Regions from separate parts of the Nonomuraea sp. NPDC054003 genome, predicted to be linked through region 2. Evidence: riboswitches for the same ligand, from Rfam matches in the RefSeq annotation. Region 2 holds a riboswitch; the other holds the start of a gene.
What was found. Region 2 has a riboswitch for thiamine pyrophosphate ahead of ACZ6YG_RS05285 (FAD-dependent oxidoreductase). Riboswitches for the same ligand answer to the same signal wherever they lie in the genome.
Positions count from the first base shown of each region.

Region 1: it holds a riboswitch for thiamine pyrophosphate, as region 2 does, so the genes downstream of both, ACZ6YG_RS34895 (purine-cytosine permease family protein) here and ACZ6YG_RS05285 (FAD-dependent oxidoreductase) in region 2, are expected to answer to the same signal.

Region 1 covers NZ_JBVJKR010000016.1:30,011-44,938, reverse strand. Annotated here, with positions in the region: gene ACZ6YG_RS34905 (Fpg/Nei family DNA glycosylase) at 1-614, shown strand, start outside; gene ACZ6YG_RS34900 (rhodanese-like domain-containing protein) at 653-976, shown strand; TPP riboswitch at 1,047-1,159, shown strand; gene ACZ6YG_RS34895 (purine-cytosine permease family protein) at 1,150-2,493, shown strand; gene ACZ6YG_RS34890 (methylated-DNA--[protein]-cysteine S-methyltransferase) at 2,468-3,028, opposite strand; gene ACZ6YG_RS34885 (GAF domain-containing sensor histidine kinase) at 3,155-4,990, shown strand; gene ACZ6YG_RS34880 (ATP-binding protein) at 5,133-5,564, shown strand; gene ACZ6YG_RS34875 (YidC/Oxa1 family membrane protein insertase) at 5,548-6,195, opposite strand; gene ACZ6YG_RS34870 (DUF6412 domain-containing protein) at 6,243-6,464, opposite strand; gene ACZ6YG_RS34865 (hypothetical protein) at 6,461-6,634, opposite strand; gene ACZ6YG_RS34860 (response regulator transcription factor) at 6,729-7,427, shown strand; gene ACZ6YG_RS34855 (sensor histidine kinase) at 7,424-8,506, shown strand; gene ACZ6YG_RS34850 (hypothetical protein) at 8,516-8,917, opposite strand; gene ACZ6YG_RS34845 (STAS domain-containing protein) at 9,151-9,498, shown strand; gene ACZ6YG_RS34840 (glycosyltransferase family 2 protein) at 9,495-10,220, shown strand; partial or broken gene mptB (polyprenol phosphomannose-dependent alpha 1,6 mannosyltransferase MptB) at 10,332-11,396, shown strand; gene ACZ6YG_RS34830 (hypothetical protein) at 11,683-14,082, opposite strand; gene ACZ6YG_RS34825 (glycosyltransferase 87 family protein) at 14,144-14,928, shown strand, end outside.
Region 2 covers NZ_JBVJKR010000002.1:234,715-249,642, forward strand. Annotated here, with positions in the region: gene ACZ6YG_RS05285 (FAD-dependent oxidoreductase) at 1-1,081, opposite strand, end outside; TPP riboswitch at 1,071-1,187, opposite strand; gene ACZ6YG_RS05290 (NAD(P)/FAD-dependent oxidoreductase) at 1,903-3,066, shown strand; gene ACZ6YG_RS05295 (Rv2175c family DNA-binding protein) at 3,097-3,471, shown strand; gene thiE (thiamine phosphate synthase) at 3,449-4,093, shown strand; gene ACZ6YG_RS05305 (polyprenyl synthetase family protein) at 4,151-5,218, opposite strand; gene metF (methylenetetrahydrofolate reductase [NAD(P)H]) at 5,304-6,227, shown strand; gene ACZ6YG_RS05315 (mycothiol-dependent nitroreductase Rv2466c family protein) at 6,259-6,861, shown strand; gene ACZ6YG_RS05320 (methyltransferase) at 6,858-7,619, shown strand; gene ACZ6YG_RS05325 (GNAT family N-acetyltransferase) at 7,671-8,234, opposite strand; gene ACZ6YG_RS05330 (YbaK/EbsC family protein) at 8,264-8,740, opposite strand; gene ACZ6YG_RS05335 (L,D-transpeptidase family protein) at 8,837-9,628, shown strand; gene ACZ6YG_RS05340 (TetR/AcrR family transcriptional regulator) at 9,647-10,249, opposite strand; gene ACZ6YG_RS05345 (cytochrome P450) at 10,335-11,534, shown strand; gene ACZ6YG_RS05350 (ferredoxin) at 11,545-11,736, shown strand; gene ACZ6YG_RS05355 (class I SAM-dependent methyltransferase) at 11,723-12,448, opposite strand; gene ACZ6YG_RS05360 (SdpI family protein) at 12,607-12,990, opposite strand; gene ACZ6YG_RS05365 (SAV_6107 family HEPN domain-containing protein) at 13,730-14,176, shown strand; gene ACZ6YG_RS05370 (hypothetical protein) at 14,886-14,928, shown strand, end outside.

The sequences.
Region 1 (14,928 bases), on a different contig from region 2:
CGGTCCGTCCGGGCAAGGGCCCGCTCGCCGTACGGGTGCGGCTCGCGCCCGACGCCGACGGGCTGGCGCCGGGGTTCGAGCTGACGGAGGCGGGCACGCAGAAGCGCCTGGCCGTCTATGTCGTGAAAAATCCGGACGAGGTGCCGGGTGTCGCCGCGCTCGGCCCCGACCCCCTCGACGAGTCCTTCGACGTCGCCGCGCTCAAACGCATCGTCGGCGGCAACCGCACCCAGATCAAGGGCCTGCTGCGCGACCAGAAGGTCGTCGCCGGCATCGGCAACGCCTACTCCGACGAGGTGCTGCACGCCGCGAAGATGTCCCCGTTCAAGGTCGCGGCGACGCTGACCGACGCGCAGATCGCCGACCTGCACGACGCCATCGTGACCACGCTGCGCGAGGCGGTCGAGCGGGCGCGCGGCCTGGTGGCCAAGGACCTCAAGGCGGAGAAGAAGTCGGGGCTGCGCGTGCACAACCGCGCGGGCCAGCCGTGCGACGTCTGCGGCGACACGATCCGCGAGGTGTCCTTCGCCGACTCCTCGCTGCAGTACTGTCCCACCTGCCAGACCGGCGGCAAGCCGCTGGCCGACCGCCGCATGTCCAAGCTGCTCAAGTAGCGTGCCGAGCACGACGCGCGGCAGGTAAGAATGGGCGCATGACGGTTCCCGAGGTCGAGGTCCGCGACGTGCCCGACGACGCCTACCTGCTCGACGTGCGCGAGGAGTACGAGTGGGTGGCGGGCCACGCCCCCGAGGCGGTCCACATCCCGATGACGCAGATCCAGGCGCGGGTCGACGAGGTCCCCTCCGGCCGTCCGGTCTACGTCGTGTGCCGCGTCGGCGGCCGTTCGATGCAGGTGGCGGCCTGGCTCAACCGCCTGGGCCGCGAGGCGGTCAACGTGGGCGGCGGCATGCAGGCCTGGGAGCACGACAAGCGTCCCATGGTCAGCGAGACGGGCCGGCCGCCGATGGTCGCCTGACCCCGACTGGCCGAAACGGGACCAATAGTGCATCATGGGGGCGGCAGCCGGAGTTGATCTCCGGCTGTTGACGACCCACCGCGGGAGCTCGGGGCCAACCGGGCTGAGAGGGCAGCTACGCCGCTGCCGACCGCATGAACCTGTCCGGGTAATGCCGGCGTAGGGAGTGCGCGATGTCGCATGCCATCCATGGCGAGGAAGTTCCGCTGACCCTGGAGGGCGAGCCCCCCAAGACGCTCGGAGTGCTCGACCAGGGCGCGCTCTGGGCCAACCTGGCGGTCAGCCTGCTGGGCTTCTCCGGCGCGTTGTTCCTGATCGACCCGCTCGGCGGCGCGCCGCTGACCGTGACGGCCGCCCTGGTCGCGACCGTGGTCGGCAGCCTGATCGGCACCACCATGGTGGGCCTGGCGGCCATTCCCGGCACGCAGACCGGCAAGCCCGCGATGGTGCTGCTGCGCGGGCTGTTCGGGGCGCGGCTGTCGTACTTCCCCACCGTGCTCAACATCATCCAGATGATCGGCTGGGGCGCGTTCGAGCTCTGGGTGATCGCCCAGGGCGCCCTGGCCATCTTCGGCGACACGGTCCCGTACGCGGTGTGGGTGATCGTCGCCGGGGTGATCACCACGGTGCTGACCGTCTGGCCGCTGGGCGCGGTCCGGCTGATCAGGCGCTACATCACGGTTCTGGTGATCATCGCGATGATCTGGTTCGCGGTGCAGTTCCTGGGCGACGCGCAGCCGCGGACCGGAGGGTCCTGGGAGGCGTTCGCCCCGGCCGTCGACTACGTGATCGCGCTGTCGGTGTCGTGGGTGCCGCTGGCCGCCGACTTCGCCCGGCACTCCAGGTCCAGCCGGGCGGCCTTCACCGGCGTGGTCGGCGGCTACACGCTCGCCCAGGTCGCCTGCCTGGCCCTGGGCGTGTACGCGGTCGCGATCGCCGGGGCCGAGGCGGTGGCGGCCGACAGCACGGCGGTGTTCGGGCCGTTCGTGGCGGTGCCGCTGGGCGCGCTGTTCTTCGCGATCCTGGTGCTCCGCGAGGCCGACCAGTCGTTCGCGAACGTCTACTCGACGACCGTCTCGCTGCAGAACCTCATGCCGCGCGTCGACCGGCGGATCATCAGCACCCTCATCGGCCTGCTCACGGTCGCCATCGCGCTGGTCGTGGACGTGACCTCCTACGGCGCGTTCCTGGGCGTGATCGGCGCGGTGTTCGTGCCGATGTTCGCGGTGCTGGCCGTCGACTACTTCCTGCTCGGCGGCGCGGCCCGGTGGAACACCGACGCCGACGCCCCCGCCCGCTGGTCGATGCTGGTGCCGTGGGCGCTCGGCTTCGCGGCGTACTGGCTGACCACCTCCACCCCCACCGTCGCCCCGTGGGACGGCTTCTGGGCCGGGGTGCGCGAGGTCATCGGCTTCACCAGGGAGCCGTGGATGAACGGCGCGCTCGGCGCGGCCATCGTCGCGGCTCTGGCGACGCTGCTGATCGGGCTGGTCACGCGCCGCGTCGCTCGACGGTGAGCAGATGGCGCTTGGCGGCGGGGCCGCCCGCGTAGTCGCCGGGCTCGCCGTCGTCGCGCACCACCCGGTGACACGGCACGATCACGCACACGGGGTTGGCGCCGAGCGCGTTGCCGACCGCGCGCAGCGCGCGCGGCCTGCCGATGAGCTCGCCGATCCGGCCCATCGTCGTGGTCGTGCCGTACGGGACCGCCATCGTCTTCTGCAGGACCGTACGAGCGAACGGCGTGGCGAGGGTCAGGTCGACCCGGGTGGAGAAGGCGCGGAGCCGGCCGGAGAAGTAGGCGTCGAGCTCGCGGCGGACCGGGTCGAGCCGCCGGGCGTCGGTGCCGATGAGGCTGCCCACCTGGTTGGACACCCGCTCGAAGACCACGTGCTCGTCCTCGTAGCTGCAGGCGACGAGGCCGCGCGCGGTGACCGCGAGCACCAGCCTGCCGACCGCGCCGTCGTAGGTGCCGAGCGCGACGTCGAGCTGGCCGTCACCCCGATAAGTGTCGGACGTCACCCGCAGCAGGGCCTCGAGGTCGCCCGACACGCCTTCACCTCCACCCGCCATGAAAAAGCCGTGACCGCAGCGTATCGGACGGATCGCCCGACGCGAGCGCCACGCCGCGGGCACTATGGAGTCGTGGGGGACCCAAGGGGTGCGAGTGACGACGAGATGGTCCGCGCGGTGCTCGACAGCTCACCCAACGCCGTCGTCGCGATCGACCGGGACCAGACGGTCCTGGTCTGGAACGCGGCCGCCGAGGCGCTCTTCGGCTGGCCCGCGGCCGACGTGCTCGGGCGCAGGGCGCCGATCGTGCCGGAGGAGCTGGCGGCCGAGCACCACGCGGCCCTGGAGCGGGTCCGCACCGGCGGGCAGGTGTCGCTGCGCACCAAGCGGGCGCGCGCCGACGGCGGCGTGCTGGACGTGCGGGCCGACATCAGCGCGCTGCGCGTGGGCTGCGCGACGGCCGGATACGTCTGCGTCTACCACCTGGTGCAGGCCGACCACGCGGCCAAGAGCCGCCTGGCGCGCCGCGCGAGGCTGGTGCGCAGGCTCACCGACGTGGTCGGCGACATCAACGCCGAGCTGGAGCTGCCCGCCGTGCTCGACCGCATCTCGGCCAGCCTCACCGAGCTGACCGGGGCCGACGCGGGCGGGTTCGTGCTCATCGAGGGCGACCGGCTGCGCCTGGTCAGCACCTACCGGCTGCCGGACTCGCTGAAGGACGCCACCACCGACCTGGACACCAGCCTGGTCGGCACGCTCCTGCGCACCGGCAGGACCGTGCTGCTGGAGTCCGCCGGGCTGGACCGGCTGGTGTGGGCGCGGCTGAAGGGTCTGCACACGATCGCGCTCGGCCTCGCCGCCGTCGGCGGTCGCCCGTACGGCGCGCTCTACGCGCTGTTCGCCAAGCGCAAGCCCGGCCACCTGGAGCTGGAGCTGCTGGAGCTGCTGGCCGGGCACGCCGGGATCGCGGTCGGCAACGCGGTCGCCTACCAGGAGGCGGTGCGGCAGCGCGCGCACGAGCGGGCCGTGTTCGACGCCAGCGCCGACGGCATCGCGGTGCTCGACGGCGACGGCCGGGTGCTGCGGTGGAACCCGGCCGCGGCCGAGCTCACCGCCGTCAGCACCGAGGAGGTCATCGGCGGCCCGCCGCCGTTCCCGCTGCCCGGCCCTGGGGAGAAGGTCACCCACCAGCTGCCGAGCGGGCGCTGGCTGGACGTGGTGTGCGCGCGCATCGAGGAGACCGGCGAGCTGGTCGTCGACTTCCGCGACGTCACCGCCGCCAAGGAGCTGGAGGAGGCCAAGGACCTGTTCCTGGCGACCACCAGCCACGAGCTGCGCACCCCGATCACGGTCGTCCGCGGCTTCGCCGGCACGCTCGACGCCCGCTGGGACAAGCTGAGCGACGCCGAGCGCCGCTCCGCCGTGCACACGATCGCCGAGCGGGCCAAGTCGCTCGGCAGCCTCATGGACCACCTGCTGCTCGGCGCCAGAGCGGGGGCGGAGGAGCAGGTGGTCGGCGACGAGCCGTTCGACCTGGCCGAGCGGCTGCACGCGGCCACGCTCGGGCTGCCGGTGCTGTCCGACAGGCACCGCATCGAGGTCGGCATCGCCGTGGGCCTGCCGTGGGTGATGGGCGATCCGCTGGCCACCGACATCGTGCTCGGCCAGCTCCTGGAGAACGCCTTCAAGTACTCGCCGCAGGGCGGGCTGATCAGCGTCGGCGCCTGGCGCGAGGACGGCGGGGTGGTCGTGGTGGTCGACGACGAGGGCGTGGGGATCGCGCCGGCCGACCGGGAGCGGATCTTCGAACGGTTCGTCCAGGTGGAGACCGGCGACCGCCGGAGGTTCGGCGGCGTCGGGCTCGGCCTCTACATCGTGCGGAGCTTGGCCAGGGCGCAGGGCGGCGAGGTGAGCGCGCATCCGCGCCCCGGTGGCGGCACCCGGATGAAGCTCCAGCTCAGGTCCGCTTCTACTATCGGATCCGACACACCGGTGCGGTAACGAGGTGGTCACGGTTGCGCTGATCTATCGTCCGATGTGTACAAGCTGTGATCGAGATGCGGTTTCTGGGATCGAGTAACGGGGCATTTCGGTCGTACCGGGGGTGCTTCCGCGGGGGGCACTGGGAGACGGGGAGGTGGGTGTGTCAAGCGTGGTGCTACTGCCGTACGCGCCGTCCAGCGTCGCCGTCGCCCGCCAGCGTCTCAGCAACGATCTTCAGGACTGCGGGGTCTTCGATCCCGCGATCGACGATGCCGTACTCGTGGTGAGCGAGCTGCTCAGCAACGCGCTACGGCACGCCCACCCGTTGCCTTCGGGGATGGTGAGGGTGTCCTGGCTGCGTAACGATGGTCACATCGAGGTGGCGGTCAGCGACGGGGGAGCGGCGACCGAGCCGAGGGCGGGCCGGCCGGCCCTGTCCTCGCTGGGCGGCCGCGGGCTGGGGATCGTCGAGTATGTGGCGGAGAGCTGGGGCGTGCGGCATGACGGCGACACGACAACGGTGTGGGCGATCCTGCCCGCACCTCAGAAGCAGATGAACGGGCAGGTTCACGCGCTCAAAGAGGCCGGGTAGCGAGCACGGCGCGCTCTCCCACGGTCCACGCCGTGGAAACCAGCAGATAGAGCCCGGCGGCCAGGGGGAGCACCGCCGCGGCCAGCACCGAGCCGAACGGCAGCAACGGTGTCACCCTTCGGATGAGCTCCGGCTGGTCGTCGGTGAGCGCCGACTTCACCGTACGGGAAGACAGCCATGCCACCACGGCCATCAGCACGAGCACCAAAGCGAAGACCGAAAATGGTCCGCTGAACAGACCGTAATGTGCGAGCACGGCCGCGACCTGCTGACCGAGCGGAGCCCCGAACAGGTCGTGGCCCGCCAGCGCGGTCGGGTGGGTCGCCACCCGGAACATCAGCCACATGAACGGCAACTGGGCCAGCCCCGGCAGGATCCCCGCGAACGGCGAGCTGCCCTCCTTGGCGAACAGCGCGGACGTCTCCTTCGCCAGCCGCTCAGGGTCGCGCCCGAACCTCTTGCGCAGCTCGCGCAGCCTGGGCGCGAGGCGTTCCCTGACGCGGGCGCTGCGCGCCTGGCGGATGCCCAGCGGCAGCAGCAGGAGCCGTACGGCCAGGGTGAACAGCACGATGCCGAGGGCGGCGTGGCCCCCGGAGACGCCGATGACGAACGAGACAAGCGAATCGATCATGAGCCCTTCTCCCATGGAGACTTCCAGGGCTCGGGTCCGAGCCCCGCCTAACAGGAAGCGGGGCGCGGTGAAGGAGCTCGCGGTCTCGGTCTCCCGGCCGCGTCGGGATCGCGCTGGCGCTGGAAGGCCGTGCGCCGCGCGTACACTAGGGGGAACCCGGACGGCTCACCGCCGCAGGCCGGCAGCAGCCTGGCCGCCCACGAGACCAGCAGCAGGACCGCCACCATGGTGACGGCGATGAGCCACGGATCGAACAGGAAGGCCGTCACTGCGGCGAGGACGACTTACCGACCAGCGTGACGACGACGAAGACCAGCAGAGCGATCACTCCGATGATCAGCGCGATCTTCAGCAGCCCCAGAACCATGGGGATGATGAAGGTGAACAGCACGAAAAGCGCCAGCGCGGCACCCGCCACGAGCATGATGACTCGACCCATGACGCCACCGTACGTCGTGCCGGTGCCGCGTGCGAGGCTTACGAAGCGATGACGTGATCGCCTCGCCCGCGCCGCAGCGCCGTACCGTGATGGCGTGAACACCCGCATCCTGGTGGTCGACGACGACCCGAACGTGTCCGAGGTGGTCGCACGCTATCTGGAGCGCGACGGGCACGAGGTCGAGTGCGTGGGCGACGGCGCGGAGGCGCTGCGCCGCGCGCTGGCCAGGCCGCCCGACCTGATGGTGCTCGACCTGATGCTGCCCCAGCTCGACGGGCTGCAGGTGTGCAGGAAGCTCAGGGAGCGCTGGCCGGTGCCGGTGATCATGCTGACCGCGCTCGGGGAGGAGATCGACCGGGTGGTCGGCCTGGAGACGGGCGCCGACGACTACGTGGTCAAGCCGTTCAGCCCGCGCGAGCTGGCCCTGCGCGTGCGGTCGGTGCTGCGCCGCGCCCGCGGCGCGGCCGTCACCGGCGGCACCGGCGTGCTCCGCGACGCCGACCTGACGGTGGACGTGGGCGCCCACGAGGTACGGCTGGGTGGGGCGGAGATCATGCTGACCGCCCGCGAGTTCGACCTGCTGGCCTACCTGATGCGCAACCCCAGGCAGGCGTTCAGCCGGGCGGCGCTGCTCGACCAGGTGTGGGGATGGTCGTTCGGCGACTCCTCCACGGTGACCGTGCACGTCAGACGGTTACGGGAGAAGATCGAGCCCGATCCGACCGACCCGCGCAGGATCGTCACGGTCTGGGGGGTCGGCTACCGGTACGAACCGCTGGAGGGCCCCGCGTGAGCCTCGGCATGATCGTCGTGGTCACCGCGGGCCTGGGCCTGCTGGTGGCGGCGGCGGGCCTGGCCGTCATGTGGTGGCTGCGCACCCGCTCCATCGGCGTGATGATGGCGATCGTGGTGGTCGTCGCGGTGGCCGCCACCCTGGCCGGCGTGGTGGCGATCACCATGCGGATGATCATCGAGGGCCCGGCCAGGGACGTCGTGCTCAGCGTGATCGCCGTCGGCGGCCTCGTCGGGCTCGGTGTGGCGTTCGTGGTGGCCAGGCGGGTGGTGGCGGAGAGCAGGCGGCTGGTGGCCGCGGTCGGCGAGCCGCCGTTCACCGCGCCGCGGGGGCTGCCCGCCGAGCTCCAGGCCATCGCCGACGCGCTGCAGGAGGCGTACGCGCGCGAACGCGCACTCGAAGGCGCCCGGCGCGAGCTCGTCGCCTGGGTCAGCCACGACCTGCGCACCCCGCTGGCCGGGATGCGCGCCATGGCGGAGGCGCTGGAGGACGGCGTCGTGGCCGACCCCGAGACGGTCGGCCGCTACCACCGCCAGATCAAGCTGGAGGTGGAGCGGCTGTCGGCGATGGTGGACGACCTGTTCGAGCTGTCGAGGATCCACGCCGGGGCGCTGCGGCTGTCGCGGGCCAGGATCGGGCTCGCCGACCTGGTCGCCGACACGCTGGCCGGGGCCGAGCCGCTGGCCAGGGCCAAGGGCGTGGTGCTCACCGCTGAGGCGGCGGCGTCGGTGCCGGTCGAGGCCGACGCGGGCGCGCTCGGGCGGGCCCTGCGCAACCTCGTGGTCAACGCCGTCAAGCACACGCCCTCGGACCTGCCGGTGGTGATGCGGGCCGGGGTGGAGTCGGGGATGGCCTGCCTGTCGGTCAGCGACTGCTGCGGCGGCATCCCGGAGGAGGAGCTGTCGCGGGTGTTCGAGGTGGCCTTCCGCGGGGAGGCGGCCCGGACCCCGACGGCGGACGGCGGGGCCGGGCTGGGGCTGGCGATCGCCCGGGGGATCGTGGAGGCGCACGACGGGGTGATCGGCGTGGTGAACGAGGGGCCGGGCTGCCGGTTCGAGATCCGCCTCCCTCTCGGATGACGGGGTGGATCAGGCGGTCTCCGGGAGGATGGACTCGCAGGTGGAGCCGAACGACTCCGACATTGCACGAAATGTCGGGCAGGGCCATCTCCACATGCAGCTCCGGCACCGCAGGATGGGGTGCGCGGCGTCGCTGGTGATGCCGCCCGCGTCGCGCGGCTGGTGCAGGTCGAGCAGCCGCAACCCGAGCTCGGAGAACATCAGCAGCTCGTCGCGGGCCCCGGAGAGGAAGTCGAGGTCCTCCCCGGCCAGCTTGGTGCGTACGGGGACGTAACCCTCGTGGTTGACCAGCCCGCGCAGGCGGGCCGCCTCGTCGTGCCACGAGGTCGCCTTCTCGCTGCGGATGAGAATGGCTTCCAGCTGTTCGCGGATTCTCCGACGCTGAGGATCTTCCGGTTGGTCTGTGTTCATAGGTCATCGGGCCCGTGAGCTCGCCCAGCCTCCTCCTGTGAAGTGGTGACCGGATCCGGAGCTCAGGCCCGCCCCCTCTCCGGCCGCCATGGTGGCGCACCGTCAAGTTTCGCCTACTCTCCGTCTTCGTGGAGCCCAAATGGCCACTCTCGTCACCACCCGGAATCCATGCCGTCATTCACGTATCGGCGTGACAACGTGACCCGGAGCCCTCACGCCGCTAGCCTGCCTCTGTGGAGCTCAAGGTCTCGACTCGATCACATGCCGGCCACGCACTTGTCGTGATTGCCGGTGAAATCGACCTCTATACGGCACCCCACCTGCAGTCGGAGTTCACCCGGCTGCTCCAGGAGGGGCCCGGCCGCGTGGTCATAGACATGTCCGCCGTGGATTTCTGCGACTCCACGGGGATGAACGTGCTGCTGTCGGCACTCAAGCGCATGAAGGAGCAGGGCGGCACTCTCGAAGTGGCCTCGCCGCGCCCCGCCGTGCAGAAGATCCTGCAGGTCACCGGGCTCGACTCGGTGTTCACCGTGCATGACGAGGTGCCGCAGGAGTTCCTTCTCTCCGAGAAGTCATGACGGCGGGCGACACCGCGGTCGTCATCCCGGCCAAGAACGAAGCCGATCGCATCGGCCTCACCGTCGCCTCGGCCCTCGGCCTGCCCGGCGTCGACCTCGTCGTCGTGGTCGACGACGGCTCGACCGACCAGACGGGCCGGGTCGCCCGCGCGGCGGGCGCCAAGGTCGTCCGCCACAGCCGCAACCGCGGCAAGGCGGCCGCCATGGAGACGGGCGCCGAGGCCGTGCGCCTTCTCGACGGCGACGCCCGCCATCTGCTCTTCCTGGACGCCGACCTGGCCGGCAGCGCCCAGGCCGCGGCCGCGTTAGCGGGGCCCGTGCGCGCCGGCGAGGCCGACATGACCATCGCCGCCTTCACCAACCGGGTCAAGCTCGCCGGCCATGGCATCGTCGTCCGGCTGTCGAGAGACGGCATCCGCCGCGCCACCGGCTTCGAGGCGACCCAGCCGCTCAACGGCCAGCGCTGCCTCACCAGGGAGGCGTTCGAGGCGGCCCGCCCGCTGGCCCACGGCTTCGGCGTGGAGACCGCCCTGACCATCGACCTGATCCGCAAGGGGTTCCGCGTGGTCGAGGTCGAGGTCGACATGGCGCACCGGGCGACCGGTTCCGACTGGCGCTCCCAGCTCCACCGGGCCAGGCAGCTCCGCGACGTCGCCCTGGCCCTGGCCACCCGCGAACCCCTCGTGGCCGACAACCTCGCGAAGCTCCGCCCCAGACGCTGACCCTTCCCGGGGTTGTCCACAGGCTGGGGACGGGCGGACGGAGCCCTGTGGCGGGTGTGCTGGAATTTGCGGGTGACTTCCGAGACGCGGGCCGGCTCCCCCCACCGGCTCATGTGGCCGGCTCTGGCCTGCATCGCCGCCTCGATCCTGCTGACGGCCCTCATCGGCGTGCTCGGCCCCTCCGCCATGGTCCCGGCCCTGTCGGGGCCAAGCTGGCAACCGCCCTACTCGCTGGCCGCCGGTCCTCACCCCTATCTGGTGATCTCCCTGGCCGTGGCCGCTCTGGTGCTCGGCGGGCTCGGTCTCTTCGGCGCCCTGGCCGTGCCGCCCGCGTCCTTCCCCGCGCGCCTGCCGCGCACGCTCGTGCTGCTCGGCTGCCTGGCCGCCGGGCTGCTCGCGTTCCTGCCCCCGTCGGGCTCCGGCGACCATCTCAACTACGCCGGCTACGGCCGCCTCGCCTCGCTCGGCATCGACCCCTACACCCACGGCGCCGACGACCTTCCCGGTGATCCCGTCACCGACGCCGTCGAGGCGCCGTGGCGCGAGGAGCCCTCGGTCTACGGCCCGGTGGCCACGGCCACACACGCCGCCGCGAGCTGGCTGGCCGGCGACTCCGTCCGCCTGACGATCTTCCTGCTGGCCCTGGTCAACGTCGCGGCGTTCATCGTCACCGGCCTCCTGATCGACCGCTTCGCCCGTGGCGAGCCCGCCGCGCGGCTGCGGGGCGCGCTGCTGTGGACGGCCAACCCGCTGCTGCTCTACCAGCTCGTCGCCGGCATGCACGTGGACACCCTGGCCGTCGCCTGCATGGTCGCCGCCCTCCTGGCCCGGTCGCGGCCTGTCATCGGAGGCGCCCTGCTCGGGCTCGGGGTCGCCATCAAGCTCAACGCCGGCCTGGTCGCTCTCGGCCCCGCCTGGGAGCTGCGCAGAAACCCCCGCCGCCTGGCGCTGACGGCCGGGGTCGCCCTGGCGGTGGTGGCCGCCGGTTACGCCGCCGCCGGCCTCGACGCGCTGGCCCCGGTGGCCCGCACCAGCAAGTCCATCTCCAACGCCTCGTTCTGGAAGCTCGTCCAGGGCTGGCTCCAGTCGGTCGTCGGCATGGGCCACGCCTACCGCAGCGAGATCCAGGTGGGCTCCCTGCTCCTGCTCGCCCTCATCGGCTGGGCCCTCTTCCGCGCGATCCCCCGCTCCCTTCTCACGGCCTCCCCGGCGCCGGGGCGCGGGTGGTTCGCCGTCAAGGGCGAAGGGGGCCAGGCGGCCGTGGCCGTGGCGGCGGTGATGGTGGTCGCCTACCTGTTCGCCTCGCCGTACGTGCTGCCCTGGTACGACGGGCTCGCCTTCGGGGTGCTGGCGCTGGCCGCGGCGTCCGCCCTGGACCGGTTCATGGTGGCCCACCTGCTGGTGTTGTCGCTGGCCTACCTGCCCGCGCGGGTCGCCGGGCAGCCGCCCGAGCTCGGGTGGCTCACGACCGTCGTGCGGAGTCAGGTCGTTCCGTGGCTGCTGCTGGCGCTGACGGCAGCCCTGCTGTGGTGGGCGTGGCGAGCTGCAGAGCGCGTACGCACGACGCCAGCGTCAGGGGCACCGCCACCGTGAGCGCCATGGCCGGGATGGCGATGCCCGAGTCGTTCATCAGGAAGCCGATGAAGGCGCAGGTCAGCGCGCCGATCAGACCGGCGCGGAGTGCGGGCGCGTGCGCGTACGCCTGCCCGAGCGCCGACGCCCCCCAGCGTGACGGCCGCGCCAGCACCAGAAACAAGAACGCCAGCGCGACCAGCGAGAGCAGGGTGAGCGACCAGTTCCCCACGGTCACCCCGACCATCGCGCCGAACTTCCGGCTCACGACGGTCCACGCCTGGCCGTCGATGACCTGCTGCACGAACGTGCCGAGGTGCGTGCGCTGCCCGGCCGGGCGCGCCCAGTCGGCGACCGAGATGGCGCCGATGAGCACGGTCCCCACCAGGCCGACGACCAGGAGCTTCACGAACGACACCCGGCCGCCGGAGAGGAGGATGAGGAAGACCGACAGGCCCGCGACGAACGCCGGCACGCCGCCGAAGTCCGCCCCCCACGCGGGCGACCCGTCCGCGAAGACCGCCAGTCCGCCGTACAGCACGCAGACCGTCATCACCGCCGCCTGGGGCGCGCCCTTGCCGCGCAGCCACTGGGCGATGCCCGCGAGGCCGAGGATGGTGCCGGTGGCGTAGATGGCGAAGGCGATGTTGCTGAAGCCGTAGAACCGTCCGCCCGTCACGGGCTCGTACCCGGAGACGGCGTTGACCTGGAGGTGGGAGCCGGTCATGACGTCCGCCAGCATCGCCACGGAGGTCACCAGCGCGACCACGGTGAGCGGGCCGAGCACGTGCGCGCGCCACGGACCGGCGAAGGCCAGGCCGGTGATCAGCCCGGCCATGGCGACGATCGTGACGATGAGCGCGGCCATCGGCGCGGGCAGGCTCCACCACGGCACGAGCTGCGCCAGGAACGTGGCGACGGCGATGCCGCCGCTCATCACGGAGACGACCTGCACGGTGACCAGCAACCGCGACGCCCCGGCCACGTCGATCCCCCCGGCGCCACCGGCCTCGGCGGCGGTGTCGCCGGCTCCGGCGGGACGCGCGTCCGGCGGGGCGGCCGATCTGCGGCGGCGCAGCGCCAGGGCCGCGAAGGCGTAGAAGAGGAGCTGGACCGCGACGAAGACGGCGAAGAAGGGGCCGCGGACCTCGCGCAGCACCTGGCTGGCCAGGTCGGCGTCCGCCAGCTCGGCGACCGTCTCCTGCGTGGCGGGGCCCGTCGCGCCGCCCGGCTGCCAGGGGCGGCCCACGACCTGCCGCGGGGGTTCGAGGCCGGTCAGGTGGATGGCGGTGGCCGTCAGGTCCTGGATCGCGACCAGCGCGTCCTGCCTGGTCGAGGTGGCGGTCAGGTGTCCTGCGGGGTAGCGCTCGCCGGTGGCCATGGCCACGTGGAGGTGGGCGCCGGGAGAGACGTCGGAGATCCCGGCGACCAGGACGGTGGTGTCCTTCGGGAGGACGGCCAGGAACTCGCCGACGCGCCGGTCGGCCGCCGCCGCCGCTTCCTGCCGGACGTCCTGCGGCATGCCGGTGGGGACTCCGTACTCGTCCCGCGGCTGGGCGGCCCAGGCGGTGGCGAGGTCCGGGACGTCCATGACGATCAGCGCGTAAGGGGAGAGGTCGCCGAGCCGGGCCGGGGCGTCGGCGTACGTCTCGACGCGGCCGGTCTCGTCGGCGGCGGCCAGGGCTGCGCCGGGGCCGACGGCGGCGACCTTGCCGCCGCCGTCGATGACGGTCTGGGCGAGGGTGCCGAGCCGGGCGTCGTAGCCGGTGCCGGCCTGGTGAGCCACCAGCTCCGCCCAGCCGGGCACGGTGACGGGGTGTCCGGAGGCCCCGGGACCGCCGGTGGGCGCCGGGGCCGGGGTCCTGGTCGGCGGCGGGGTCGGGCCTTGCGAGGTGTCGGTGGGAGCAGGGCTTTCCGGGGTGGCGGTTCCGGGGTCCTCGGGGGGGCCCTGGTCGTCGGCGCGTTGCGGCGCCGGGGTCTCGGGGCAGCCTTCGCCGGGGGTGCCGGCGCGCTGGCCCGCCGAGACCGTCAGCCAGCCGGCGACGGCGCAGGTGATGCCCCGGCCGGGGGGCGGGACGGCGCGGGTGGACAGGGAGGCGGTGCCGCCCTGCCCGGCGAGCTTCCACAGGTTGGGCGTACGCGCCTGGTCGATGTCGCTCCACTCGAGCCCCGGCACGCCGACGACCGCCACCCGTCCCTGGACGGCGGCGGAGGCCGGGACGGCGACCCCCATGACCGTGAGCAGCCCGACGACCACCAGCCGCAACAGGGAGCGGAACCTGTGCGGCATCGTGCTGAACCCCCTGAGTCGGCGCGCCCTTCGGTCAACCGCCACGGTAGCCTGCCACAGCGTGACGGGTGTCGAGACGCCGATGCGGCGGCGATGGTGGGCGTGGGCCCTGGCGGCGGTGGTCGTCGCCGCCGGGGTGTGGCCGCTGGTCGAGCACTGGCTGACCAACCCCGGCGACCAGCGTCTCGTCGATCTCGACGTCTACCGTACCGGCGGTCAGATGGTGCTCGACGGACGTCCGGTCTACGGGTTCTTCACGCCGGCGCCGCAGCTGCTGCCGTTCACCTACCCGCCGGTCGCGGCGCTGTTCGCGAGCGGGCTGGCGGCGATGTCGTGGGTGACCGCCCAGTGGGTGTGGACGGCGGGAATCTTCGCGGCGCTGGGCGTGGCGGTCGGGTTCGCGTTCCGGGAGTCGCTGGGGCGGCACGCGCCGTGGGTGTTCGCGTTCCTGATGGTGGCGTGCACGTTCCTGATGCCGATCCGCGACCAGGTGCGGTTCGGGCAGGTGGACATCCTGCTGGTGGCGCTCTGCCTGGCCGACTGCGTGGCGCGGCGGCCGTGGTGGCCGCGCGGGTTCCTGATCGGGCTGGCCACGGCGGTCAAGCTGACGCCCGGGGTGTTCCTCATCTACCTGCTGGTGACGCGGCAGTGGCGGACGCTGTTCATGGCCTCGCTGGTGACGGCGCTGCTGACGCTGCTGCCGTTCGCGGTGATCCCGCAGGACGCGGTGGACTTCTGGTTCGGCGCGCTGCTGGACTCCGAGCGGCTGGGCGCCAACGCCGCCACCACCAACCAGTCGATGCGTGGCATGCTCATCCGCCTCTACCTGCCCGACCTGCTGACGAC
Region 2 (14,928 bases):
TCTCGGGCTGCCGTCCCCGCGGCGCACCCGGCGAGATCCCGGGGATGGCACCCGACTCCGGAGGGGCCAGCCGTACGCCGGACACGCGGTCGCCGTCACGCAGCAGCTCGGTCACCCGGGCGCGCACCACCGGGACGCCGAGCCGCTCCAGCGCGGCGAGCAGCGCCGCGGTGACGCGGCGAGGATCCACCCACGCGTCCGTACGGGCCAGCAGCCCGCCCCGGACGGAGGGCGCCAGCATCGGCTCCAGCCGCCGGCACTCGCGCCCGGTCAGGCGCTCGACCGGCAGCCCCAGCTTCTCCATGAACCCGGCCTGCTCGTCGAGCATCGCCAGGTCGTCGGGCCCGAACGCGACGTCGAGCGTCCCGTCGTCCCGCAGATCCAGCCCGGCCCGCGCGGCCGCCAGCCGTTCGCTCCCCTCACCGGATTCCCCGAACCCCCAGGGTGACGGTGACGCGGCGGCCCGCCCGTCCTCGCCGCCGGCCGACGGACGCCTCCCGCCGGCGGACGATTGGTCGAAGGCCGGGAAGAGCCCGTCGCCGGGGACGGCGGACGCAGCCGCCGGGCCGGCGCCCGTGGGCGTGGAACCGGCGTGCCCCGTCTCGCCGTGAGGGGTGACCACGTGGGTGCTCGCGGGAGGAGCGGCGGAGCTCGTGCGCCCGGTCCCGCCGTGAGGGGTGGCCACGTGGGTGCTCGCGGCAAGCGTGCTCTCGGCGGGGACGGCCGAGCCGGACTGCCCGGCGTGAGTGTTCGGGGTGGTGGTCGTCCGAGGGGCGGAGACGCTCGTGTCGGACTGAGCGGTGAGAGTGGTGGCCGGTCCGTCGGATCCGGGAGCGGCGAGTCCGGCGTCGGCGGCGAGGGCGGCGGCGAAGGCGGGCCAGCGGCGCAGGGAAGCGACGCCGAGACGGAGAAGGGGCTCTTCGGTGTAGGCGACCTCGCTGATCGGGGCCAGCATGCCCGCCGCCGCGTAGGAGGCGCCACGGGCGGGAGACGGGTCGACCACCACGACCTCGCGGCCCTGCCTGGCAAGCCGCCAGGCGATCGACAGGCCGACGACGCCGCCTCCGACGATCACATCCATGTCCGCTCCCTTCGCCGGCATGATCCGGATCAGGTGTCTTGCGGTCGAAGGCCCGGTGAAGCCTTCCTCTCAGCCCGGTGACGGCCGGACTCCCGCGCGTCGTGCACCCCCACCTTACGACCTCCCACGACAGACCGGCACGCCGGTGCCGGGGGAGGTCGCCCCACCCGCGCCCGGCCGCCGCCGAGACCGCGAAGATCGCGACCGGGCATCCTTGGAGACCGAGTTCCCGCCCTCACCGACGGCCGGCCGACCGGCCATGGATTCACCGGCCATGGATTCACCGGCCATGGATTCACCGGCCATGGATTCACCGGCCATGGATTCACCGGCCATGGATTCACCGGCCATGGATCCACCGGGCGCGGATCCACCGGGCGGTCCTGGGTCCTCCGGGCGGTCCAAGGCCCTTCGGGCTGCCCTGGGCCTTCGGGCGGTACCGGGCCCTCCGGGTGGTATCGGCCTTCGGGAGGTTCTGGCCCTTTCGGGCGCTTCTGGGTTCTCCGGGCTGTCCTGGGCTCTTCGGTGGTCTCGGGCTTCCGTGGGGTTCGGAGCTTCTCGGGCGGCACCGGCGTTCTTCGGGTGGGTCCTGCGGCAATCCTCGGCTGGGCTACTCCGGCAGGGCGCGATCATGCTCGCGGACATAGCAGAGCGGGTGGCTGTCCCGAACCGCCCCTACCCCCGGTGAGTTCCGTGGGTGCGTATGTCGTCCGCCCAACCTCCATGGATGATCTCCGGCGGCGAGGAGGTGGAGTGCCAGGTGGGGGAGGAATCGGGGCTCGGGGCGACGCTGTGGGGCGGCCCCCGTTATGGTCGCTTACGTGAATCATGTCGTGGTGGTGGGAGCCGGACTGTCAGGCGTCAGGAGCGTCGAGGCGCTGCGCGCACGCGGGTTCGGCGGCAGGATCACGCTGATCGGGCAGGAGCGCCACCGGCCCTACGACCGGCCGCCCCTTTCGAAGTCCGTGCTGCTGGGCGACGCCGACTCCAGCTTCGTCGACTCCGACCTGGCGGCGCTCGAAGTGGACTTCTGGCCGGGCGTCGCCGCCAAGGCGCTGCGCGAGGGCGCCGTGGAGACGACCGAGGGCGAGCTGGGCTACGACGGGCTGGTCATCGCCACCGGGGCCGAGCCGATCCTGCTCCCCGGTGACGGCCCGCAGCACGTCCTGCGTACCCTCGACGACTCGCTAGAGCTGCGCGCCCGGCTGGTTCCGGGCGCGCGGGTGGCGGTCATCGGCGCGGGCTGGATCGGCGCCGAGGTGGCCACGGCCGCACGCCGGGCAGGCTGCGCGGTGACGGTGGTCGAGGCCGGCCCCGCCCCGCTCACGCACGCCGTCGGCGCCGAGCTCGGCGCCCGCACCCAGCACTGGTACGAGGGCATCGACCTGCGCCTGGACACCATGGTCGCCTCCGTCGAGGAAGGCGGCGTGGCGCTGGTCGGCGGCGGGTTCGTGGACGCCCACGTGGTGGTGACGGGCATCGGCGTCCGCCCGGCCGTCGAGTGGCTGGCCGACGCCGACCTCGATCTGCACAACGGCGTCGTCACCGACGAGCACCTGCGCACGTCGCTGCCGAACGTGGTCGCCGTCGGCGACTGCGCCGCCTGGTGGTCGCGCCGCTTCGGCACGCGGCTGCGGGTCGAGCACTGGGACACCGCGCTGGGCGCGCCCGAGGTGGCCGCCGCGACGCTGCTGGGCGAGGAGGCGGTGTACGACCCGGTCCCGTACTTCTGGTCGGAGCAGTTCGGGCACATGGTCCAGTACGCCGGCCACCACCCGGCCGGCGAGCGGCTGGTCTACCGGGGCGAGGCGACGGGCAAGTGGTCGGCCTGCTGGCTCGCCGGCGACGACACTCTCGCCGCGGTGCTGGCCGTCGACCGGCCGCGCGATCTCGTGCAGGGGCGCCGGATCATCGAGGCGGGCCACCGGCTCGACACGGAACGCCTGGTAGATCCGGACGTGCCCCTACGGGATTGTGTTGTTTGAGCAAGCGCGGCATGTGGTAGTTGTGGTTTCGTGACGCTTTCTGTTGCACAGATCGACCGGGAGACCGATGCCCTCGTCGACGAGTGGCTCACTCTCCCCGAAGTGGCCGACCGCATGGGTCTCACCATGGGTCGCGCCAAGCAGCTCCTCAAGGACCACAAGCTCCTCGGCGTGCGCCGGGGCAGCGGCGGGCCACAGGTGCCCGCGGTGTTCCTCGACGGCCGAGATGTCATGAAGGGTTTGCCTGGCACACTCACCGTCCTGCAAGACGCGGGCTACGACGACGTCGAGTCGCTGCGCTGGCTCTTCACCCCCGACGACTCACTGCCAGGCTCGCCCGTCGAGGCGATCAGGGCGGGCCGCCACACCGAGGTCAAGCGACGTGCCCAGGCCCTCGCTTTCTGACGCCCGCCTCTACCTCTGCACCGACGGACGGCGCGAGCGCGGCGACCTCGCCGAGTTCCTCGACGTGGTGCTCGCCGGCGGCGTGGACATCGTCCAGCTCCGCGAGAAGGGGCTGGAGGCCCGCGAGGAGCTGGAGCTCCTTGAGGTGTTCCGCGACGCCTGCGACCGCCACGGCAAGCTGCTGGCGGTCAACGACCGGGCCGACATCGCCTACGCCGCCCGGCCCGACGTGCTCCACCTGGGGCAGGACGACCTTCCGGTGACGGTCGCGCGAGAGATGCTCGGCGACGACATCGTCATCGGCAGGTCCACCCACTCCGTCGCCGAGGCTTCCGCCGCGGCGGTGGAGGAGGGCGTCGACTACTACTGCTGCGGCCCGATCTGGCCCACACCCACCAAGCCCGGCCGTCACGCGCCCGGCCCGCCGCTGCTCCGGCACGCGGCGTCGCTCGACGCGGATCGGCCGTGGTTCGGCATCGGCGGCATCGACCTGGCCAACCTGGACGAGGTCATGTCGTACGGGGTCAGGCGGGTCGTCGTGGTGCGCGCGATCACCGACGCCGAGGACCCGGGCGCGGCAGCGGCCGAGTTCGCCAAGCGCCTGACCGACGGCCCCGGCTGACCTCGGCCGACGCTCTCGCCGGGTCATGGCTGGCGTGTTCGGCCTGGACCGGGAGGCTCAGGTCTTGCGCGCGGTGGCGGCCACGGCCAGTTCGGACAGGGCCGTGCGGGCGTCCGCGGTGATCGGCGCCTGCTCCAGCGAGGCCAGGGCCTCACCGAGGTAGTCGGCGATCATGTCTTCGCACTCCCGCAGCGCGCCCGTACCCTCGATGATGTCGCGGAGGGCGGCGACGCCGTCGCCGTCGAGCCCGGGGTCGCCGAGCAGGCGCCGCACGGTCGCCGCGTCGGCCGGGGAGGCGGCCGCGAGCGTACGCGCCACGAGCATCGTCCGCTTGCCCTCGCGCAGGTCGTCGCCGGCGGGCTTGCCGGTCGTCGCCGGGTCGCCGAACACGCCGAGGATGTCGTCACGCAGCTGGAAGGCGATGCCCACGCGGGTGCCGTACGTGGTGCACAGCTCGTCCACCCACGGCACCCGCCCGCCGGCCGCCAGCACCAGGCCGAGCCTGAGCGGCTGCTCGACGGAGTACTTGCCGCTCTTGTAGAGGGCGACCCGCAGGGCCGAGTCGAAGGTGTTCTCGCCGTTCGCCTGCTCCAGCAGGTCGAGATACTGGCCGCACATCAGCTCGGTGCGCATGTGGTCGTGCACCGGCTGGGCCGCCGCCAGCGCCCGCGCGGGGAGCCCGCTGGTGCGCCACATCTCGCCCGACCAGATCAGCAGCAGGTTGCCCAGCAGGATCGCCGCGCCCTCGCCGAACTGCTCGGCCGACCCGTGCCAGGCCGACTTCTCGTGCAGCGCCTGGAAGCGGCGGTGCGCGGCCGGCATCCCGCGGCGCAGGTCGCTCTTGTCCATCACGTCGTCGTGCACCAGCGCGCTCGCCTGCAGCAGCTCCAGTGAGGCGGCGGCGGAGAAGACGCCGGGCTCGTCGCCGCCGCCCGCGGCCCGCCAGCCCCAGTAGCAGAAGGCGGGGCGCAGGCGCTTGCCCCCGGCCAGCAGGTCCTCCGCCGCGTCGCGGAGCGGCCGGAAGTCGGGCTCGCCGTCGGAAGGGAGGCGCCGTTCGACGAACTCCCTGAGGCGGAGGTCCACCTGGGATCGCAGGTCGTCCATGCTCGCGGCGTCAATGGTCATGCTCTGAAGACTAGTGGCCCAGCAGGGAAAGGCCAGCGACCAGGTTGGGGCGGGTCACGAGTGGGCCTGCGGGTACGCTTGGGCCATGGCGCTTGGTCAACCCTCCATCCTGCCCGGCCGTGTCCCCACCGTCCGCGAGTTGCTCGCCTCCGGTGGCCGGTCGTTCTCCTTCGAGTTCATGCCGCCGAAGACCGACGAGGGCCAGCGGCAGCTGTGGAAGGCGATCAGGGAGCTGGAGTCGCTGCGGCCGACGTTCGTCTCGGTGACCTACGGCGCCGGCGGCTCCAGCCGCGACCGCACGGTCGACATCGTCGAGCGGCTGGCGCACGGCACGACGCTGACCCCGGTCGCCCACTTCACCGCGGTCAACCACTCGACGCGCGAGCTGCGCCACCTGATCGGCCGCTTCGCCGACGCGGGCGTGCGCAACATCCTCGCCGTGCGCGGCGACCCGCCCGGCGACCCCACCGGCGAGTGGATCCCCCACCCCGACGGCGTCCTGTACGCGGAAGACCTGGTCAGGCTGATCCGCCAGTCGGGCGACTTCTGCGTGGGCGTGGCCGCGTTCCCCTACAAGCACCCGCGCTCTCCGTCGATCGAGTCCGACACCGAGTACTTCGTGCGTAAGTGCCAGGCCGGCGCCGACTACGCGATCACGCAGATGTTCTTCCGCGCCGACGACTACCTGCGGCTGCGCGACCGGGTCGCGGCCCGCGGCTGCGACACGCCGATCATCCCGTGCGTCATGCCCGTCACGCAGATGAGCACGATCGCCCGGTCCGAGCAGTTGTCGGGCGCGCCGTTCCCGCCGGAGGTGGCCGCCCGGTTCGAGAAGGTCGCCGACGACCCGGCCGCGGTGCGCGCGCTCGGCATCGAGCACGGCGCCGAGCTGTGCCAGCGGCTGCTCGACGAGGGCGCGCCCGGCATCCACTTCATCACCTTCAACCGGTCGAGCGCCTCGCGGGAGGTGTTCCAGCGGCTGCGGCACGCACCGGCCCTGACCGTCTGACGCGCGGGCGCGACGGGTGTTGACTGGGAGCGTGATCGCCGACTTCTGGTTCGACCCGTCCTGCCCGTACACCTGGCTGACCTCGCGGTGGCTCCTGGAGGTGACCGGGGTCCGCCCGGTCGAGGCGCGCTGGCACGTGCTCAGCCTCGCCGTGCTCAACGAGGGCCGCGACGACGATCCCGAAGGCGATCCGGAGGGCTACCTGTGGGTGCCGGCGCGGATCGCGGCCGTGGTGGCCGACCGCTATGGCCAGGAGGCGCTCGGCCGCTTCTACACCGCGCTGTGGACCACCGGCGGCGCCGACCAGGACTGGATCGGCGACCTGCGCACGGCGCTGACCTCCGCGGGCCTGCCCGCCGACCTGGCCGAGGCCGGGCTCACCGACGAGCACGACCATCTGGTACGGGCCTCCCACGCCGAGGGCATGGCGCTCATCGGCGGCGAGGCCGGCACCCCGGTGGTCGCGGTCAGCGGGGCGGGCCAGGACCGGGTGGTGTTCTTCGGCCCGGTCATCTCGCGGGTGCCGGAGGGCGAGCAGGCCGGGCGGCTGTGGGACGGCACGCTCCTGGTCGCCGGCACCCCGCACTTCCACGAGCTGAAGGGCCTGCCCCACGAGGAGCCCGCCACCTCATGACCTACGAGCCGACGCTCCCGCCGGAGCACGTCGAGCGCATCCGCCGCTGGCACGAGCGGGCCTACGCGGCCGCCAGGGCCGAGGCCGGCGACGACGGCCGGACCTTCCACCATCTCGGCCTGACCCTGCACGTGCCCCCGCAGGTCCAGCCGATCGCCGGCATGTCGCACCCGCTCGGCGAGGCGGTCCTCGCCGAGGTGCGCGACGGCGACCGGGTGCTCGACATGGGCACCGGCTGCGGGGTCAACGCCATCCTGGCCGCCTCACGGTCCCGCGACGTGGTCGCGGTGGACGTCAACCCGCACGCCGTCGAGGCGGCCCGGGGCAACGCCGCGCGCAACGGCGTGGCGGACCGGGTCACGGTGCTGGAGAGCGACGTGTTCGCCGCCGTCGAGGGCGACTTCGACCTGATCGTCTTCGACCCGCCGTTCCGCTGGTTCGCGCCCCGCGACCTGCTGGAGAGGGCCACGACCGACGCGGGCTACGCCGCGCTGACGAGGTTCTTCCGTGACGTGCGGGGATACCTGCGGCCGGGCGGGCGGGTGCTGCTGTTCTTCGGCACCACCGGAGACCTGCCGTACGTGTGGCGGCTGGTCGGCGAGTCGGGGTTCGCCGCCGCGGAGGTGAGCCGGAAGGAGCTCGTCAGGGACGGCTGGCGGGTGGAGTACGTGACCTTCCGGCTGACTCGGGACGCCACCCGCCCGCAGGGGGACCGAGCGGGTGGCGTCGGGGATGGGTGTGCGGAAGGTAGCGGGTGAGTAACTTTCCGTAAAGGTGATGCCCTCCGTCATGACCCGCAAAACCTCAGGTCATGACCCGGTCAGAGGGAGTCGCCTGCCGACGATGGCGTACTCCTCGAACCCTCCGGGGAAGATGAACCGGGACAGCAGGTCCATGAACCCCATGGACGCGTAGAGGTGGCGGGCGATCGTCGGCCGGTCGTGGGTGGAGAGCACGGCCGTGCGTTCCGCCCGGCCCGCGCACAGGGTGGTGATCATGGCGCGGCCGATGCCCTTGCGCTGGAAGTCGGGATGCACGTGGATCTCGGCCAGCTCGAACGCGTGGCCCAGCCACGCGTCGGCCGCGTCGACGCCGGCCTGGTCGGCCAGCGCGCGGTGGACGACGTCGTGCCACCACTGGCCGGGCGCGCCGCGGAAGCCGTACGCGAAGCCGACGATCTTCGGGCCCTCCGGAGCATCACGCCATTCGGCGAAATAGCACTGGAAAAATGGATATGTCCCGTGATTGCGCATGATGGCGGTACGACCGGCGATCTGTTCCTCCGGCGTGCGCATGGCGGCGGCGTAGATGTCGATCACCGTGTCCAGCCGTTCGGTGAACTCGGCGGGTCCCGCGCCGCGAAACTCGATCACCGTCGCACCCTATTCCCTGCCGTCCGCGGTCATTCGACATCCACGGGCGTGCCGCCGGTGATTCGCAGGAGCTCGTCGAACGTGGTCGGGAAGACGGTGTGCGGATGGCCGCCGGCGGCCCACACCACGTCGTGCTTCTGCAGCCAGGTGTCGACCAGCGTGCGCACCGGCGCCGGATGGCCCACGGGGGCGACTCCGCCGATCGGCTGCCCGGTCGCCTCTCTGACGAACTCCGGCGTCGCCCGCCGTACCTTCGAGACTCCCGCCGTGCGGGCGACGAGCTCCACGTCGACCCGGTGCGCGCCGCTGGTCAGCACCAGCAGCGGCGCCCCGTCCGCGTCGAAGATCAGGCTGTTGGCGATGGCGCCGACCTCGCAACCGAGCTGCGCGGCGGCCGTGGCCGCGGTGGGCGCCTTCTCGGGCAGCACCACGATCTCACCGGTCGCGCCCAGGCTCCGGAGGGCGTTTTCCACTCTTACCGCGTTGGCGGGCAACTTCTCGGGCATGCGGACACTCTAAACAGATTGACTCCCGCATTACCCCGTTGAGCGGTGGTGTAGGGTCCTTTGATTCGCTTGTTACCTGCTTGAGAGGTGATACCGGTGAGGGCTCGACGGCTTCCGGGAGTGCTCGCCCTCCTCACCGCCGGGGCGGTCGCGCTCGCCGGTTGCGGAGTGGCACCCGCCGAGACGGCGTCCCGCTCGATCACCGCCGCCGCGGGCCGGCTCGCCGAGCCTCCCCCGGCCGTGACCGCGCCGGACAAGAAGCTGAAGCTGGGCGCCAAGGGCAAGGCGGTCGTCTGGCTGCAGAAGCGGCTGCGCGAGCTCGGCTACCGGCCGGGCAAGGCCGACGGGCGCTACGGCGGCACCACGCTGGGCGCCGTGTGGGCGTTCCAGAAGGTCAACGGCATCAAGCCGACCAGCACCATCGGCAAGGCCACCTGGCGGGCGCTGGAGCAGCCCAGGACCCCCAAGGTCCTGGCCCGGAACGGCAAGCGGACCCGCGCCGAGGTCAACCTGAGCACGCAGATCATGACCCTGTACGTCGGCGGCGAGCTGAAGCTGATCAGCCACATGTCGTCCGGCAGCGGCGTGCCCTACTGCGAGACCACCGTGTGGCAGGGCAAGGAGCAGCGCTTCTGCGGCTCGGCCACGACGCCCACGGGCACGTACAAGACCACCTGGCGGCGCGACGGCTGGCACAAGTCCTACCTCGGCGAGCTCTACAACCCGATCTTCTTCAACGGCGGCATCGCCTTCCACGGCGCGCTCTCGGTGCCGCTGTATCCCGCCTCCCACGGCTGCGTGCGGCTGCCGATGAACGTGGCGGAGGAGCTGCCCGGCCTGCTGGGCACCGGGGTCCCGGTCCACGTGCGGGGGAAGTTCAGGCGGTGACCGCGCCGGCCCGCCGGCTCACACGTTCGACAGCCCGCGCATCGAGATCTCCGCAGCGGCCGTGATGGCCTCCCACACCTGTTCCTGCGAGTCGCCCCTGGTCAGGCTCATCACGGCGGTCAGCTTGACCGCGCCGACCAGCGAACCCACCATCGCGGCCGCCTCCAGCGCGCCGAGCTCGCCCTCGTACGCCCGCTCCACCGCCTCGGCGAGCTGGAGCTGCTGCTCGAACAGCACATGCAGGGCGCGTGCCTGCAGCGAGGGCACGGTCAGCATGAGCTCCATGCGGGCCGCGGCCTCCGCCAGGTCGAAGTTGCCGGGGTCGACGGCCCATTCCAGGCTCGCCCGGATCACCCGCACCAGCAGCTCGGCCACCGGCTCGCCGGGCCGGCGCCCGGCCACCAGGTCGAGGACGTAGCGCATCCGCTCCGGGCCGTCATAGAAGATCACGTCTTCCTTGCTGGCGAAGTAGCTGAAGAAGGTGCGCGCCGACACCTCGGCCCCGGCGGCGATCTCGGCGATCGTCGTCTCCTCGAACCCCTTCTCCTGGAACGACCGGAGCGCGGCGGTCACCAGCGCCCGGCGCGTGCGCTGCTTCTTGCGCTCCCGTAGCCCGGTCATGCGCGTAAGGATACCTCTGCTGCACACATTGCAAAATTGCATTCAATGAGGTTTTCTTGGTGGCGTCCTGGAGAAGGAGGCAGCCATGACCGACCTGACCCTGACCACGCGGCGGGAACGCCCGTTCGACCCGCCCGAGACGTACGCGAGGCTGCGCGAGCGCGGCGACGTGCACCGGATGAGGTACGCCGACGGCCACGAGGGCTGGCTCGTGACCGGCTACGCGGCCGCCCGCGCGGTGCTGGCCGACCAGCGCTTCAGCAACCGGCCCGAGCTGGCGCACCCGCCCCTCGCGTCGCGCGCCGACCTCGCCGAGGAGATCCGCTCGCAGGAGTTCGAGGTCCCGCCCGGGTTCTTCCTGCGCACCGACGCGCCCGAGCACACCCGCTACCGCAAACTGCTCACCGGGCAGTTCACCGTACGCAGGATGAAGCAGCTCGAAGCCAGGATCGAGGAGATCACCGAGGCCCGGCTTGACGAGATGGAAGCCGCGGGCGGGCCGGTCGACCTCGTCGACGCCTTCGCGCTGCCCATCCCCTCACTGGTCATCTGCGAACTGCTCGGCGTCCCGTACGAGGAGCGGGCGGCCTTCCAGGAGGACACCAAGATCCTGGTGAGCCTGGACGCGCGGGCCTCCGACGCCCTCGCGGCCATCGGCCGCGTCTTCACCTACCTGTACGGGCTCGTCTCGCGCAAGCGTGAGCACCCGGGGGAGGACCTGCTCAGCGGCCTCATCGAAGGCGGCGAGCTGAGCGACGACGAGCTCACCGGCGTCGCGTTCCTGCTCCTGGTCGCCGGGCACGAGACCACCGCCAACATGCTCGGTCTCGGCACCTACGCGCTGCTCGCCGACCCCGCCCAGCTCGCCGCGCTGCGCGACGACCCGTCGCTGATCGGCAACGCCGTCGAGGAACTGATGCGCCACCTCACGATCATCCACGTCGGCCCGGTCAGGACCGCCCTGGAAGACGTCGAGATCGACGGCCACCTCATCAGGAAAGGCGAGTCGGTCACCCTGCACCTGCCGGTGATCAACCGCGACCCGTCCCGGTTCCCCGGCGGCGACCGGCTCGACGTCACCCGGCCCGCGACCGGCCACCTCGGGTTCGGCCACGGCATCCACCAGTGCCTCGGCCAGCAGCTCGCCCGCGCGGAGATGCGGATCGGGTTCGCGGCCCTCCTGCGCCGCTTCCCCGGCCTGCGGCTCGCGGTGCCGGCCGACGAGGTGCCGCTCAGGGCGGACATGGCCATCTACGGCGTGCACCGGCTGCCCGTCACCTGGTAAGCAGGGATTCATGAAGATAGAAGCCGACACGAACGTGTGCATCGGTGCGGGCATGTGCGCGCTCACCGTGCCAGAGGTTTTCGATCAGAGCGAGGAGGACGGGACGGTCGTGCTCCTGCAGCCCGTGCCGCCCGCCGAGCTGGAGGAGGGGGCTCGGCGAGCCGTGACGCTGTGCCCTTCGGGCGCGCTCAAGGCTGTCTGAGAGCGTAGACGCGGGTCGTGCCGAACACGCCGTCGCCCGTCCCGCGCCGCACCGTCCGCACGTGGCGGAAACGGCCCGTGCCGAGCAGGCAGGCCTCCTCGACGGGGTTGAAGTAGACGACGGTGACGGGGCGCGGGCTGCGGTCGGCGGAGGCGATCAGCCGGTCCACGGCGGCGGCGAAGATCCGCCCGCGGAACGGGTTGTTCAGGAACACCACGCTGACGTCGTCCGGGATGTCGTACTCCAGCACGTCCGAGTGCACGAACTCGACACCGCCGGCACGCAGCCGCAGCCGCGTGCCGGCCAGGTTGGACCGCGCGATCTCCGTCAGCTCGGGCGACAGCTCCACCCCGATCACCCGCCCGAACGGGTAGCGGCTGGCGGCCTCCAGCGCCATCCGGCCCTTGCCCGCGCCGAGATCGAGGAACACGTCGTGCTCGCTCACGTCGCTCACGGGCAGCGCCCGGCGCAGCGTGCCCCAGTGGGCGGGGGAGTAGTAGACCCGTTCCGGGTGATCGAGACCGAACTCGCTCAGGTCGGCGAAATCCGCCGTGTTCACCCCGTACCGGCCGTCGTACACCAGCCGCGCCAGCTTCTGCCGCAGGCCCCGCAGGACGACCGGGCCGCCCACGTGCAGGACGTCTTCGCCCAGCGGCAGTTGCGCCTCCCACGCGAACCCGACGGCGGCGGCCGCCCCGGCGACCAACGCCACGGGCCGCGCCACCCACCCGAACGACCCACCGCCCTCCCGCGTTCCGGCCTCGACGGTCTTCCGTCGTCCGCGACCGCCTTGCGCCTGGCCGAGGCGGTGTTCTGAGGGGCCGGGGAGTCGTTGTGGGAGGAGTGCCGGGGCTGTGCCGGCTCGGCCGCTCATGCGGGCCGGCCTGCGAGTTCGCGGTTCACGCGTGCGGCCACGCGGTGAGCGCGCCAGCCGATCAGGCACAGGCCGCCTATGAGCAGCCCGGCCTGCGCCAGGATCGTGGCCACCTGGACACCCTCCGGCAGCCCGACCGCCAGCTCGGCGGCGGCTGACACCACCAGCACCCCCGCCATGGCGGCGGCCAGCATGCGCATCGGGACCTTGGCCCAGGTGTGCGCCGCGTCCCATGCCTCGCATGAGGCGAGCGTCTCCCGAGTGCGCAACCCGGCCAGGCCGTTGCGGCTGTCGACGGCACCGGATTCGTCATGGAAGGGGATGAGGAGGAGCGCCAGGGCAGGAGCGGTGAGAATGGCGTTGATCAGGATGGGCCCCATCCCGCCATCGTAACCACGACCCGCGATCTCGGGAACGCCGCCAGAGCGGCCTCTCTCCGCTCGCGAAACGGCGCTGAGCCGACTCCTCCCGTTCCGAAAGCACGACCCCGTCCACCTCGTACACCTGCCCGAACATCTCGCCGTCTCCGTAGTGCAGGTCTCGGAGTTCCCTTGAGAACGCCCTGTGGCATGTCGTCTCCCCGAGGCGCTCGGTGAGTGTCGGCACTCCCTGGAGCACGTCGTCTCCACGGGGACGCTCATAAGAGCGTCAGCTTTCCTGAGAGTGTCCGTGGCATGCCGTCCGTGGCCAGGAGCGGCGTCGGGTCGGAAGCCTCGGATTCGCCGGAGGGGCGGGGGTTCAGGGGCGTTCGCAGGTGAGGTGAGCGGCGTTGCAGCCCGCCGGTGACACCGTCATGGTCATCGAACCTGTGTTCGTGGAAGCAGTTGACACCGCGCGTGATCGAAATTATGTTCGACCATGTGACGTGAGGCTCGCGGCTCACGTCGGAAGGACCTGGTCGCGGGCCATGCGCTCCCCCAGCGCGGACCCGCGGTCAGGCTCCGAGGGCGAAGGGCGCGTCCTCGTCGTCGGCGGAGACGAGTGGGCGCGTCCTGGCCGGACGGGGAGAGGGGAAGCTCCTCGTCCGGCCGGCCCGGCGGAAATGTCGGTGGGGTCTGCGATCGTTGACCTCAACGGCGGACACGCCGGGAGTCGCCACGACTCTAGGAGGCGAACGACATGGCACCACGGCCCAGAGAAACGCCCGGGCCCCGGCTATCGCCTGCGGTTCGGGCTCACCTGACGGATTCACGTTCCTGCCTGGCGGAGGCGGCGACGGCTCGCTCCCCGGCATCGCGCTACGTGTCGGCCCACCTGGCCGCCCTGCGCGCCGCCGCGGCGATCCTGGCCGCCCGCCCGCAGCCCACCCAGGGTCGCAGGCGCCGCCTGCGCAGCGCATGGGAGCTGCTGCCCGAGACCGAGCCGTCGCTCGCCGAGTGGGCGGCCTACTTCGCGGCCAGCGCGGCCAAGCGGGCCGCCGCCGAGGCCGGCCTGGTGCGCGGCGTCAGCGCCGCGGACGCCGACGAGCTCCTGGCGGAGGCCGAGACCTTCGTCTGCACGGTCGAGGACATCCTGGGCGTCCCTTCCCAGCCCCAGCTCCCCGTGGACGTGCCCCTGGCGGGTTGACATCCCACCCACCCCCTACGAGCGCCCCGGTCTCCCTGCCGTCCACGCCCTCGCAGGAGGAGACGTAACGGGGCCAGGCGCCGGCCGTTCCGGCGGTCACCGCGCCGGTGGGATGTCCGCCGCTCTTTCCGGCACGTTGCTCGCCTTGCCGAGCCAGAGCCGGCCTGCTGTGGGTCCCGAGCCCGCAGTCCCGCGTCCCGCAGACGCCCGCAGTCTGCGTCCCGCGGACGCCCGTTGAGCTGGAACGCCCCGGGGCCCTGCGCTGCGCACGCGAGCTGCTCGATACACCCGATGGCGGCGAAACCCGCCTCCTCCGCCGTCCGGACGACCCGGCGCATCCCGTAGGGGCGGACGAGGGCGGTCGTAGCGCGCGTGTTGAGGGGGTAGCGCCTGCCGTCTGCCTGCGAGCCGCGCACGTGAGCTGACGCCTACCGACGCCCGTGAGCCGACGCCCGTGAGGCGTCCCCGCGTCGCGACGCTCGTGGGTCGACGCTTGAGCCCGGGCAAGCCCGATGAAGACACCCCAGATGGGCGGCTCCTGTCAGGCGCTCCCCGAGGTCAGAGGCATGTGGTGCCTCATTCTGCTCTGCGCCGGCGTCGAGCCGATGTCGCGGCGAAGCTGTGACGAGGGCGGCCCTGGTTACCGTGTCGGCTTCGAAAGGGGAGCCGCGCCGCCGGAAGCGTCGGCGGTCATGAGCAGGGAGACAGCATGGGAAAGCGCAGAGCCGGGTTCGCCACCGCTGCGGCGGCCG